Regions from separate parts of the Rhizobium sp. USDA 3886 genome, predicted to be linked through region 2. Evidence: predicted binding sites of a transcription regulator. Region 2 holds the regulator's gene; the other holds the start of a gene.
What was found. The regulator LexA, encoded in region 2, represses DNA repair genes until DNA is damaged. The targets are predictions, from matches to a motif close to TGTTCNNNNTGTGTTCNG.
Positions count from the first base shown of each region.

Region 1: a site for LexA is predicted at 3,512-3,529, ahead of ACZ9BX_RS11270 (PA0069 family radical SAM protein). Genes of this name have one in related genera too.

Region 1 is NZ_JBWCDC010000001.1:2,177,266-2,182,936, forward strand. Features, by position in the region: gene ACZ9BX_RS11245 (tetratricopeptide repeat protein) at 1-949, shown strand, start outside; gene ACZ9BX_RS11250 (4-(cytidine 5'-diphospho)-2-C-methyl-D-erythritol kinase) at 956-1,843, shown strand; gene moaB (molybdenum cofactor biosynthesis protein B) at 1,843-2,394, shown strand; gene ACZ9BX_RS11260 (hypothetical protein) at 2,439-2,753, opposite strand; gene ACZ9BX_RS11265 (glycosyltransferase family 2 protein) at 2,940-3,458, opposite strand; gene ACZ9BX_RS11270 (PA0069 family radical SAM protein) at 3,597-4,754, shown strand; gene ACZ9BX_RS11275 (ribonuclease HII) at 4,942-5,634, shown strand.
Region 2 is NZ_JBWCDC010000001.1:846,713-852,383, reverse strand. Features, by position in the region: gene kdsA (3-deoxy-8-phosphooctulonate synthase) at 1-336, opposite strand, end outside; gene ACZ9BX_RS04410 (VOC family protein) at 333-1,211, opposite strand; gene lexA (transcriptional repressor LexA) at 1,418-2,134, shown strand; partial or broken gene ACZ9BX_RS04400 (ComEC/Rec2 family competence protein) at 2,115-3,333, opposite strand; gene gltA (citrate synthase) at 3,754-5,043, shown strand; gene ACZ9BX_RS04390 (MFS transporter) at 5,227-5,671, opposite strand, start outside.

The DNA of each region.
Region 1 (5,671 bases), 1.3 Mb from region 2:
CATCGGCAGCGCGCTGAACCGCGACGGCGCCGAGGACATCGTCTCACTCTATCTGCAGACCGCCAATACGCTTGACCCGAAAAGCGCCGATACGCTGGTCCTCCTCGGCGGCATCGCCGAAAAACAGGAGCAGACGGACCGCGCAATCGAATTCTACAGGCGCGTGCCGGAAAACTCGCCGATGCGCCGCATCTCGGAGCTTCAGCTCGGCCTTGCCTTGGCACAGGGCGGCAAGACGGACGAGGCCCGCAAGCATCTCAAGGCGCTGATCGATTCCGACCCGAAAGACGTCCGCTCCTATCTCGCTTATGGCAGCGTGCTTTCCGACGCCAAGGACTACGCGGAAATGGCGGAGAACTACGACAAGGCGGCGGAGGTGATCGGCCCGCTGCCGCGCCGCGCCGACTGGACGGTCTTCTTCCAGCGCGGCATCGCCTATGAACGCCTGAAGAAGTGGGACCAGGCGGAGCCGAACTTCCGCAAAGCGCTCGACCTCAACCCGGATCAGCCGCAGGTTCTGAACTATCTCGGCTATTCCTGGATCGACATGAACCGCAACCTCGACGAAGGCCTGACGATGATCAAGAAGGCCGTCGACCTGCGTCCGGACGACGGCTACATCATCGACTCGCTCGGCTGGGCCTATTACCGCCTGAACCGCTACGACGATGCCGTTGCCGAACTGGAGAAGGCCGCCGAGATCAAGGCCGGCGACGCGACGATCAACGACCATTTGGGCGACGCCTACTGGCGCGTTGGACGCAAGCTCGAGGCCGTCTATCAGTGGAACCGGGCGCTGGGCTCGGAGCCGGAAGAGAGCGAGATTCCGAGGATCAAGGACAAGATCGCCAACGGCCTGACGACGCAAAACGACGACGCCAAGGCTGCGGACAAGAAGCAGCCGGATCCGGCGCCTGTTACGCCGCCGCCGGCCGATAAGAAGTCCTGACGAGCCATGCCTGATGCGGGCATGAGCACCGGCTTCGCGGTTACCGAAGATGCTCTTGCGAAAATCAATCTGGCCCTGCATGTGACGGGCCAGAGAGCCGATGGCTATCATCTGCTGGACATGCTGGTGACCTTTGCCGGCCATGGTGACAGGCTGGGCTTTTGCACTTCGCCGTCGGACGGATTCACCATCAGCGGACGGTTCGGTTCCGCTCTCGGCATCGATTCCCGCAGCAATCTGGTGCTCAAGGCACGCGACATGCTTCGGCAGGCAGCGCTGGCGCAGGGCGACCATGCACCGCCGGTTCATATCCATCTCGAAAAGAACCTGCCGATCGCCTCCGGTATCGGCGGCGGCTCCGCGGATGCGGCAGCCGCCCTTCGCGGCCTCATGCGGCTTTGGAACCTCCGCCTGCCCGGCGGTAGGCTGTCGGCGATCGCTCTTGGGCTCGGCGCCGACGTTCCCATGTGCCTTGCGAACCGGCCGCTGATTGCGCGCGGGATCGGCGAAGAGATCGAACCCGTTTCGCTGCCCTCCTTGGCGATCGTGCTTGCCAATCCGCTGAAGGCGGTCTCGACGCCCGAAATATTCCGGCTGCTGACGGCGAAGAACAATCCACCGCTTGCCCTGCGCGGCGGCGACTGGCTGGCAGCGATCGAGGCCAGCCGGAACGATCTCGAGCCGCCGGCCCGCGAACTTGTTCCCGAGATCGAAGACGTCTCAGCGGCATTGAAGAGCGCTGGCGCAAGACTTGTCCGCATGTCCGGCTCCGGTGCGACGTGCTTCGGCATTTTCGGCTCAACTGAAGCGGCTGAGGCTGCCGCGGCAAAGCTTCACAGCGAACGGCCGGACTGGTATCTCCAGGCGACGGAAACGCTCTCGGGAGGCAGGTGATGGCAGGTATCGATGAACAGCGGCCGTTCATTCCCGTCGGCATTGCCGTGCTGACCGTTTCGGACACGCGCACGCTGGAGAACGACAAATCCGGCGACACGCTTGTGGCGCGGATCGCCGCGGCCGGCCACAGGCTGATCGACCGCGCCATCGTGCGCGACGACAAGGCAGCCATCGCGGCCCGGGTCAACGCCTGGACGGAGACCGACGGCATCGACGTGGTGATCACCACCGGCGGCACCGGCTTCACGGGCCGCGACGTGACGCCCGAAGCGCTGGAGCCGCTGTTCGAGAAGCGCATGGACGGCTTTTCGGAGGTCTTCCACCGCATGTCCTATGACAAGATCGGCACCTCGACGATCCAATCGCGGGCGACGGCGGGGGTCGCCAAGGCGACCTTCATCTTCGTGCTACCCGGCTCGCCCGGCGCCTGCAAGGATGCCTGGGACGGCATCTTGAAGGCGCAGTTGGACTACCGCCACATGCCCTGTAATTTCGTGGAGATCATGCCGCGGCTCGATGAGCATCTGAGGCGCGGTGCGGCGAAATAGAAAAAGCATTGCCCTCGCCGCGCCAAGGGCAATACTTGCGTTCGCTATGTGTGCGGGCCCGGCAGACCGGGTATCGTTTCCCAGCTATCACCCGACAGCAGCAAGCAGCTGACGCCGTGAACGTCCGTTATGATGAGCGTCCAGGTACCGCTTTCGGCGGCATAGACTTCAAGAATAGCGTTCTGGTTGATCAGACCGACTGCCGTGAGCTTTTCGGCAAAGTTCTTGTCCAGGAAACTGACGACTTCGGATCGGCCTGCGCAACTGCGCATCATCTGCGATGCTGCCGAATGCGGATGCGCGATGATCAATGTCGTCAATATGACGGCCAGCGGGCCGCGGATCATATTGCGTTTCATGACGCACCTCCTTCCGCCGGGAAAACCGGCAGAAGAGGAGACTTCCGCTGTGACCTGTTCTGCCGTCTACCGGCATTCCATGGTCAACCGCCATAAAGCGAGGCGCTCGGGCGGCGCCACGAGCAAATTATAGCGCGAAATCGTATCGGGCACCATTTCTTTGCGCATTCATCGAAACGGCAATGACTACCGTGCGGCGCGGGCGACCCAGGAAGGAATCAGCTCGCTGGAAAGCTTGCGTAGCTTTTGTCCCGTTGCGAATTCCGAAAGGCGCATCCCGCTTCTTGCGGCGGCGATCGCCTGCTTCTTCGGCAGGAGAAGACCGAGTTCCAGAGGCGGCGGCGAACGGCCGACCCGCTGAAAGAACGGGCGTCTGTATCCGCGCGAGGCGGTGAAGCGCGCCGGCACCTTGTTCAGGGCGACATATTCGGCGATCTCATCTATCCAGCCGGTCTGCGGCCGCGCGCCGGGCTCCACGAAAAGCAGCCACTCGCCGCGGGCCGAGCGCAATATGTCTTTGATATCCCACTGTGAATGGAACCGGCATCCAGCCGCATCGGCCACGCTGGACGTGCCGTCGCGCGAGCCGTGGTCGAGCACGACCACGTCGCTTACAAGCCCTTCGACTGCACCCGCCACCAGCACCGATAAAGTCTGCGCCAGCTCGGGTTCCTGATCCTGGCACTCAAGAACGACCGTCAACATTGCCTGTTTATAAAGCGCCGCACAAAAATTTGCCAGCGCCACTTTCCTCGTTTTGTTCTTGCATTGTTCTCCTTTCCACGATAGGAATTTAATCATCGAGACGGACGAAGGCAATCGCCTTGGTCGCGGGAGAATCCGATGAACAAACAGTCCCTTGCAGGGCAGGCCGCGTTTGCGCCTGCCAATACGGCGGATGTTGCCGAAGCGATGATCACCTCTTCCAGCCTTCGCATCGAGGTCGACCGGCGCCGCGGCCGTGCGGCCGGACTGAACCCCAGCGGGCGCTTCGAGCCGACGCGCCGCGAGACTTTCGACGACGGCTGGCAAACGCTGGAAGAACTGCCGCCGTTCAAGACCGAAGTGCAGATCGAAAAGCCGCGCACGGCAATTACCCGCAATGAGTCGCCGGACATTCCCTTCGACCGTTCGATCAATCCCTATCGCGGCTGCGAGCATGGCTGCATCTACTGCTTCGCCCGGCCGACGCACGCCTATATGGGTCTTTCGGCGGGCCTTGATTTCGAAGCCAGGCTGTTCGCCAAGCCGGATGCGCCCAAGCTTCTGGAGCGGGAGCTTGCGAAGCCTGGCTACAAGCCGCGGGTGATCGCGATTGGCACCAATACCGATCCATATCAGCCGATCGAGAAGGAATGGCGCATCATGCGGCAGATCCTCGAGGTGCTGAACAAGGCGAATCATCCGGTCTCGATCGTCACAAAGTCGGCGCTGATCCTGCGAGACATCGATATTCTCAAGGAGATGGCTGCCAAAGGCCTTGTGCGCGCATCACTTTCAGTGACCACGCTCGACCGGAAGCTCGCGCGCACGATGGAACCGCGCGCAGCAACGCCGCCGCGGCGCCTGGAGGCAATCCAGGCCCTGAGCGAAGCGGGCATCCCGACCTCGGTGATGGCCGCCCCCATGATCCCCGCGCTCAACGATCACGAGCTGGAACGCATTCTCGACGCGGCGAAGGCTGCCGGTGCGCTGGAGGCGGGCTACGTCATCCTGCGTCTGCCGCTGGAAGTCGCTCCGCTCTTCCGTGATTGGCTGCTACAGAACTATCCGGACCGCTACCGGCACGTCATGTCGCTGGTGCGCTCAATGCGCGGCGGCAAGGACTATGACGCGGACTTCGGCAAGCGCATGAAAGGCGTCGGCCCCTATGCCTGGCAGATCGCCCGGCGCTTCGAGATGGCGACGAAAAGGCTCGGCATGACGAGGCGCAGCATGCCGCTTCGCGACGATCTCTTCGTACCACCGGACGGCAGCGGCGTGCAGCTTTCGCTGCTTTAGCCGCCCGTCCGAGCACCGGCGTTCCCTCAGATCGCCCAGCATAACGAGTTACCCCCGCAGGAGGCCGCCGCCCTGGCCTCTTGCAGCCGCGAACGGCTCCCCTGCCCGTTTGCGGTCTAAGCCCCCGGTACGCCGCCCTGATCCGGGGGCTTGCAGGAAATCGGGTTGGTGTGCGAGGTTCAGCCGCATGAAACCTCGCACGCCACCCGATTCTCCTCTGCTTTTCGAAGAGGTGCCGCTCGTTCCGGACTTCAAGCTGGAATTGAAGGCGCGAAAGGCCGGCCACTGGCCGGTCGCAGGCGCCGATGAAGCAGGGCGCGGCCCTCTGGCCGGGCCTGTCGTCGCCGCCGCCGTCATCCTCGATCCCAGGCGTATCCCGGACGGGCTGAACGATTCCAAGCAGCTTTCGGCGCAGCGGCGTGAAGAGCTCTTCGTCCAGATCCTCGCAACCGCGACGGTTTCCATCGCGTCGTCCAGCTCCACCCGCATCGACCTCACGGATATCCGCAAGGCGAGCCTAGACGCCATGCGCCGGGCGATCTGCGGCCTTGCTATCCCCGCAAGCTATGTGCTGACCGACGGCCTCGACGTGCCGCCGGGCCTCGAGTGCCCAGGGCAGGCCGTCGTCAAGGGCGACGCGCGCTCGGTCTCGATCGCCGCGGCCTCGATCGTTGCCAAGGTGACGCGTGACCGGATGATGGCGCGCGTACATCTCGTCTTTCCCGACTACGGCTTTGCCGCGCATGTAGGCTATGGCACGGCGCAGCACCGCGCCGGGATCGAGCAGCATGGCCCCTGCTCGCTGCACCGCATGAGCTTCCGGCCGTTGAAGAAGAACGGCACCGAAGGCGCCATGATGGACGAAATGTTCGAGGAGTAACTGCTGCCAGTGCGGAACTGGCTTGCGACAGAAACCT
Region 2 (5,671 bases):
CGCGACGGCAGCGCACTGCTCTTCCGTATGAATGTCCGTCAGCACCGGAAAACCGAATTCCTTCTTGAGGTCGGCAAAGACTTCCAGCGCCTTCTCAAGGCCGATGCCGCGCTGAGCGGACAGCGAGGTCCGGTTCGCCTTGTCGAAGGACGACTTGTAAACCAGGCCGATGCCGAGCATTTTGCACAGCTCGCTCAAAACGCCGGCCACCATGAACGCATGCTCGCGGCTCTCCATCTGGCAGGGGCCGGCAATCAGTGACAGCCTGCCGCTGTTGGAAAAGACGACGCGGCCGGCACCTTCGCCGACTGCGACTTCGGAATTCGTATTGCTCATTGGGTCTCCTCGAAGGCGAAGATCGCACCCTGGCCGGGCGCCGGCTTCACCAGGACTCTGTTGTTCTTGCGTGTATAGGTCATCCCGTTATCAGCCAAAAGCGCTTCTGTCACGGCAAGATCGGTGGTGCGGAAAACGATAGCGCTGCCTCTAAGCCCCTTATCTGCGGTTAACGGCAGCGAATCGAAATAAGCCTCCATCCCTTCCGGCGACAGCAGGCTAATCCTGGTATTCGCTGACGCGATCGCCACGCCGAACGGCGTCCGCTCGATTCCCGTCGTAGACGCGCCCAACTGAAGAAACGAGCCGAAAGCTTCAGGCTCCGGCGCGCTTAGCACGATCTCCGAGATACCGGTTGCGCCATTCGCATGCTTTTCCAGCGCGCTGCGATCGGCCGGAAAGGCGTTGATGCGCTGGCAGGCGAAGAGGAAGAAATCCGGCACCCGAAGATCGGCGGCAAAGGCAAGCTTGAAAGTCCCCGTCGATTGCGACCCGTCCGGCATCTTGATCAGGCGCGAAAACTCCAGCATGCCGCCGCCGCTCTTTCTCGCCCGCACGAAGTGCGCATGATCGGCGTCCGCGTCTTCCGTGGCGAACACGGCCGCAGAGAATCCGTCATTGCCGCAGCGGAAGCGAAAGGCTTGGTCGCGTGCCACAAAGACGTTTCCGTGCCGCACTGCCTCTTCACATTCCTTCGCGCTCGCAACGCCAAGCGGCTCGAGATAGGTCTTGTCGGAGAAGAAAACGCAGGCATTCACCGTGCCGAAAGGATGACGGCCCTCGTCGGCAACCGTGAACCCCAATCGTCCCAGCCGCTCCCGCGCGAGATCGATGTTGGTGACAGGCAGAACAAGATGATCCAGCGGATGCAGCATGGCGTCACGTCTCCATTTCCTGTGCCGAAAGATGTGTGCCGGGTATCTTGGCTTTGCAAGCCGGGCGCCCTATCCGGCAAACAAAAAGTTTCGAAAACGAACGCAGTTGAGGGGAAATTTTACGAAAATTTAGGTACTTGCGGAACACATATGGAACATATAGTGTCTGTTCTGGCTTTGTTTCACGAAACTGGGGTTAAACTTCGATGCTGACGCGCAAACAACAGGAGCTTCTCCTCTTCATTCATGAGCGCATGAAAGAATCCGGCGTGCCGCCGTCCTTTGACGAAATGAAGGATGCGCTGGATCTCGCGTCCAAATCCGGTATCCATCGGCTGATCACCGCACTGGAAGAGCGCGGTTTCATTCGCCGCCTACCGAATCGGGCTCGCGCGCTTGAGGTGATCCGGCTTCCGGAAGCCTATAGCCCGAGCATTCAGCCCCGCCGCGGCTTTTCGCCGAGCGTCATCGAGGGCAGCCTCGGCAAGCTGCAGCCTACGGCCGTCCCGCCGAAGCCGGCGAACGAAGGCAATAACAGCTCCGTTTCGGTTCCCGTCATGGGCCGGATCGCGGCAGGCGTTCCGATCTCGGCGATCCAGAACAACACGCACGACATCAACGTTCCAGCCGACATGCTCGGCTCCGGCGAGCACTACGCGCTCGAGGTCAAGGGCGATTCGATGATCGAGGCTGGTATCTTCGACGGCGACACGGTCATCATCCGCAACACCAGTACCGCAAACCCCGGCGATATCGTCGTGGCCCTGGTCGACGACGAGGAAGCGACGCTGAAACGGTTCCGTCGCAAGGGTGCTTCGATTGCGCTCGAGGCCGCAAACCCGGCCTACGAAACCCGCATCTTCGGACCAGATCGTGTCAAGGTTCAGGGCAAACTCGTCGGCCTCATCCGCCGTTATCACTAACCGGCGGCCCATCGCCGGGCAAAGGTACCGCTGCGCCAATCATAGGCGCGGTGGCGGCTCCAGGGGCGATCGAGTTTCTCGAAGGCGGTTGTGATTTGTGCTGCTCCGCTTCCGAAGCGCAATTCAATAGCGCCGGTTTTCCGCAAGGTTTCGCCCGTGAAGGGCATCGCGCCGGATCGGCAGAGCGCAGCTGACCGGCGCAACGCCGATGTCCACGGTATGGCAAGCTGGACCAAGATAGGCGGCATTATCGAGCACCGTCAGCACGGAGCCATTTTCGAGCCGTTCCCGTACACCATGCTTTCTTGACGCAGGACAAATGGCTAGCCGCGGCAGTGTTCCGCATCGCATTTCTCGCCTTCTCCTGCTGCTCCGGGGAGAGCTCCGTTCTCTCGCTGGCTTTTGCCGAGTGGATCGGCGCTGAACCGGCATCGATGAATCGGGGCCGCAGATTGTCATCGATAGCCAGCGCCCTTTCCACTGATCGAAAATGAAATCCGGCGACGCTCGCCGTCCGACGCGAGCGAGGCTCTGTTGACGATGGCAACGAGGCTGCCGTCCTCTGCGATCACAACATCCGGTGCGGTTACGCCCGACATCAGGGCGACCAAAAGCGTCGAGACTGACATGATCGCGGTGCCAATATGCCGGAGCTTCGTGCGCAGCAGCGTAAGCAGCGGGAAGCCGGTGACTGCTACCGGAAAGTACCAGCCCGGCAGCCCGCCCACGCCGATGTCGCCACCCACGAGGATACTGTCTTTGCGGTCGCGATCACCAGATCGAGCCCGAAACCGACCACCCTCCATTGCAGCGCGTCGAGCCCGAAGGGCATCAGCAGCATGGCAATCAATCCAGCAGGCATGATGATGAAGGAGATGATCGGCATGGCTGCGGGATTGGCCCGCAGGACATAAGCCGTCAGCCGGTGAATATGCTCGATCGAGAACAATGCCGTCGAAAAGCCGCAGGATGCCGCCGAAAAAGCCCGAGACCGAAATCAGCAGCTGAAGCGCCCGAAGTTTTGCAAACGGGCTTCGCGCATCGGCCGCTCCTTCCATAGCGCGTATCCGGGGACCAGCGCCAGCGTCGCGGTAAAGGACATCTGGAAGCTCGGCCCCATGATCCTCGGAGGGCGGCGAGACGATGATGATGAGAAGCGCTGAAAGCGCCACGTTGCGAACGGCGGTTATTCGCGGGCGAGAGCTTTGCATATGCCGGAGGCTTCCTCCCGCTTTCCAAAAGCGCAAGGCAGGGGCATGCGGAACTGCCCGTCCACGACATCTGCTGACGCGGAAATGCGCAGCGTGCTCGTTTTCAACTCCGGCATGCACCCAGCCCGGCGGCACCTCTTAATACAACCCCGAATGCAGCCCAACGGGCGTTTCAGTAACAATAATCGATTGAAAAAAGCCAAAAAAATTGGATTGCCAAAAGCCGAATTAAATCATTGGCTTCCGTTATGCGCCTCCGGCATCGCAGGAGTGTCTAAAAGTTGATACTGCGATGCACAAAATGGCGCCACGGTAACTTGGCATTGGCGCCGTGATCATATAGCTATCGGAGAGGACGCTTAACCCTATGGCGCTTTTATGGCGCCGCCGCCAGTTTGGAGGATCAGCATGACGGATCAAAGCGCAACAATCAAAATCGGCGACAAAACCGCCAATCTTTCCGTGAAAAGCGGAACGATCGGTCCGGATGTCATCGATATTGGTGCACTGTACAAAAACACCGGTTCCTTCACCTACGATCCTGGTTTCACCTCGACCGCTTCCTGTGAATCGAAGATCACATATATCGACGGCGATGAAGGCGTTCTGCTGCATCGCGGCTACCCGATCGAACAGCTTGCCGAGCACGGCGACTTCCTGGAAGTCTGCTATCTGCTGCTTTACGGTGAACTGCCGACGGCCGCGCAGAAGAAGGACTTTGACTTCCGCGTCACGCATCACACCATGGTGCACGAGCAAATGTCGCGCTTCTTCACCGGCTTCCGCCGCGACGCGCATCCGATGGCCGTCATGTGCGGCTGCGTCGGCGCTCTGTCTGCCTTCTACCACGACTCGACGGACATCACCGATCCACATCAGCGCATGGTTGCAAGCCTGCGCATGATCGCCAAGATGCCGACGATCGCGGCCATGGCCTACAAGTACTATATCGGCCAGCCCTTCGTTTACCCGAAGAACGATCTCGACTACGCCTCGAACTTTTTGCGCATGTGCTTCGCCGTTCCTTGCGAAGAATATGTCGTGAACCCGGTCCTTTCACGCGCCATGGACCGTATCTTCATCCTGCATGCCGACCACGAGCAGAACGCATCGACCTCGACGGTCCGTCTCGCCGGCTCCTCGGGCGCCAATCCGTTCGCCTGCATCGCAGCCGGCATTGCCTGCCTCTGGGGTCCGGCTCATGGCGGTGCAAACGAAGCGGCCCTCAACATGCTTTCGGAAATCGGCACGGTCGACCGCATTCCGGAATATATCGCCCGCGCCAAGGACAAGAACGATCCGTTCCGCCTAATGGGCTTCGGTCACCGCGTCTATAAGAACTACGATCCGCGCGCCAAGATCATGCAGAAGACGACGCATGAGGTTCTCGCCGAACTCGGTCACAGGGACGACCCGCTTCTCGAAGTCGCGATGGAGCTGGAACGCATCGCGCTAACCGACGAATACTTCATCGAAAAGAAGCTCTATCCGAACATCGACTTCTATTCCGGCATCACGCTGAAGGCACTCGGCTTCCCCACGACGATGTTCACCGTACTCTTCGCGCTGGCACGCACCGTCGGCTGGATAGCCCAGTGGAACGAGATGATCGAAGATCCGCAGCAGCGCATCGGCCGTCCGCGCCAGCTCTATGTCGGCGAGCCGCCGCGCGACTACGTTCCGGTTTCGAAGCGTTAGGCCGCTTCCTCCCGAAAGGAAACCCGGTCAAGGATCCAGTTCTTGACCAGAGTGCGGAATATCAACAGCCGCAAAAGCCGGTCGAGAACGCCGGCTTTTGCGGCTGTTTTTTTGACTTTGTCGCGAGCCTTAAGGATCCTTGCAGCAACCCCATTTCTGCGATGGGTGGAAAGCGCCAGCCGGCTAGGAAACCCGCTTGGACGCGCGCCGATCGATAAAAGCCGCGAAAAGTGCCGCCAGTAACGCGAGCGATGCCGATATCAGCAACATGCCGAGCAGCGCATGGACCGCGCCTGACTCCTTGAGAAACAGACCGGCGGTGGAGGCTATGAGCGCTCCGCCGGCGATTGACATCGCGGCGGCCAACCCTGCGGCAGTGCCCGCGAGATCGGCACGGACGGACATCACGCCCAAGTTGGCAGCGGGCATCGTCAACCCATTGCCGATGCCGATAAACATGCAAGGTCCGAAGAACGCCAGAACGTGGGTGATGCCCGACATCGACAGGCTCAGGCCGACCAGCAGCCCCATGCAAGTCAAGAGACGTGCAACAACAATGGTGGCGTTTCGTGGGCTTCGGGACCCGTAGCGGCCAGCCAAATAGCTGCCCAGGATGAAGCCAGCCGGA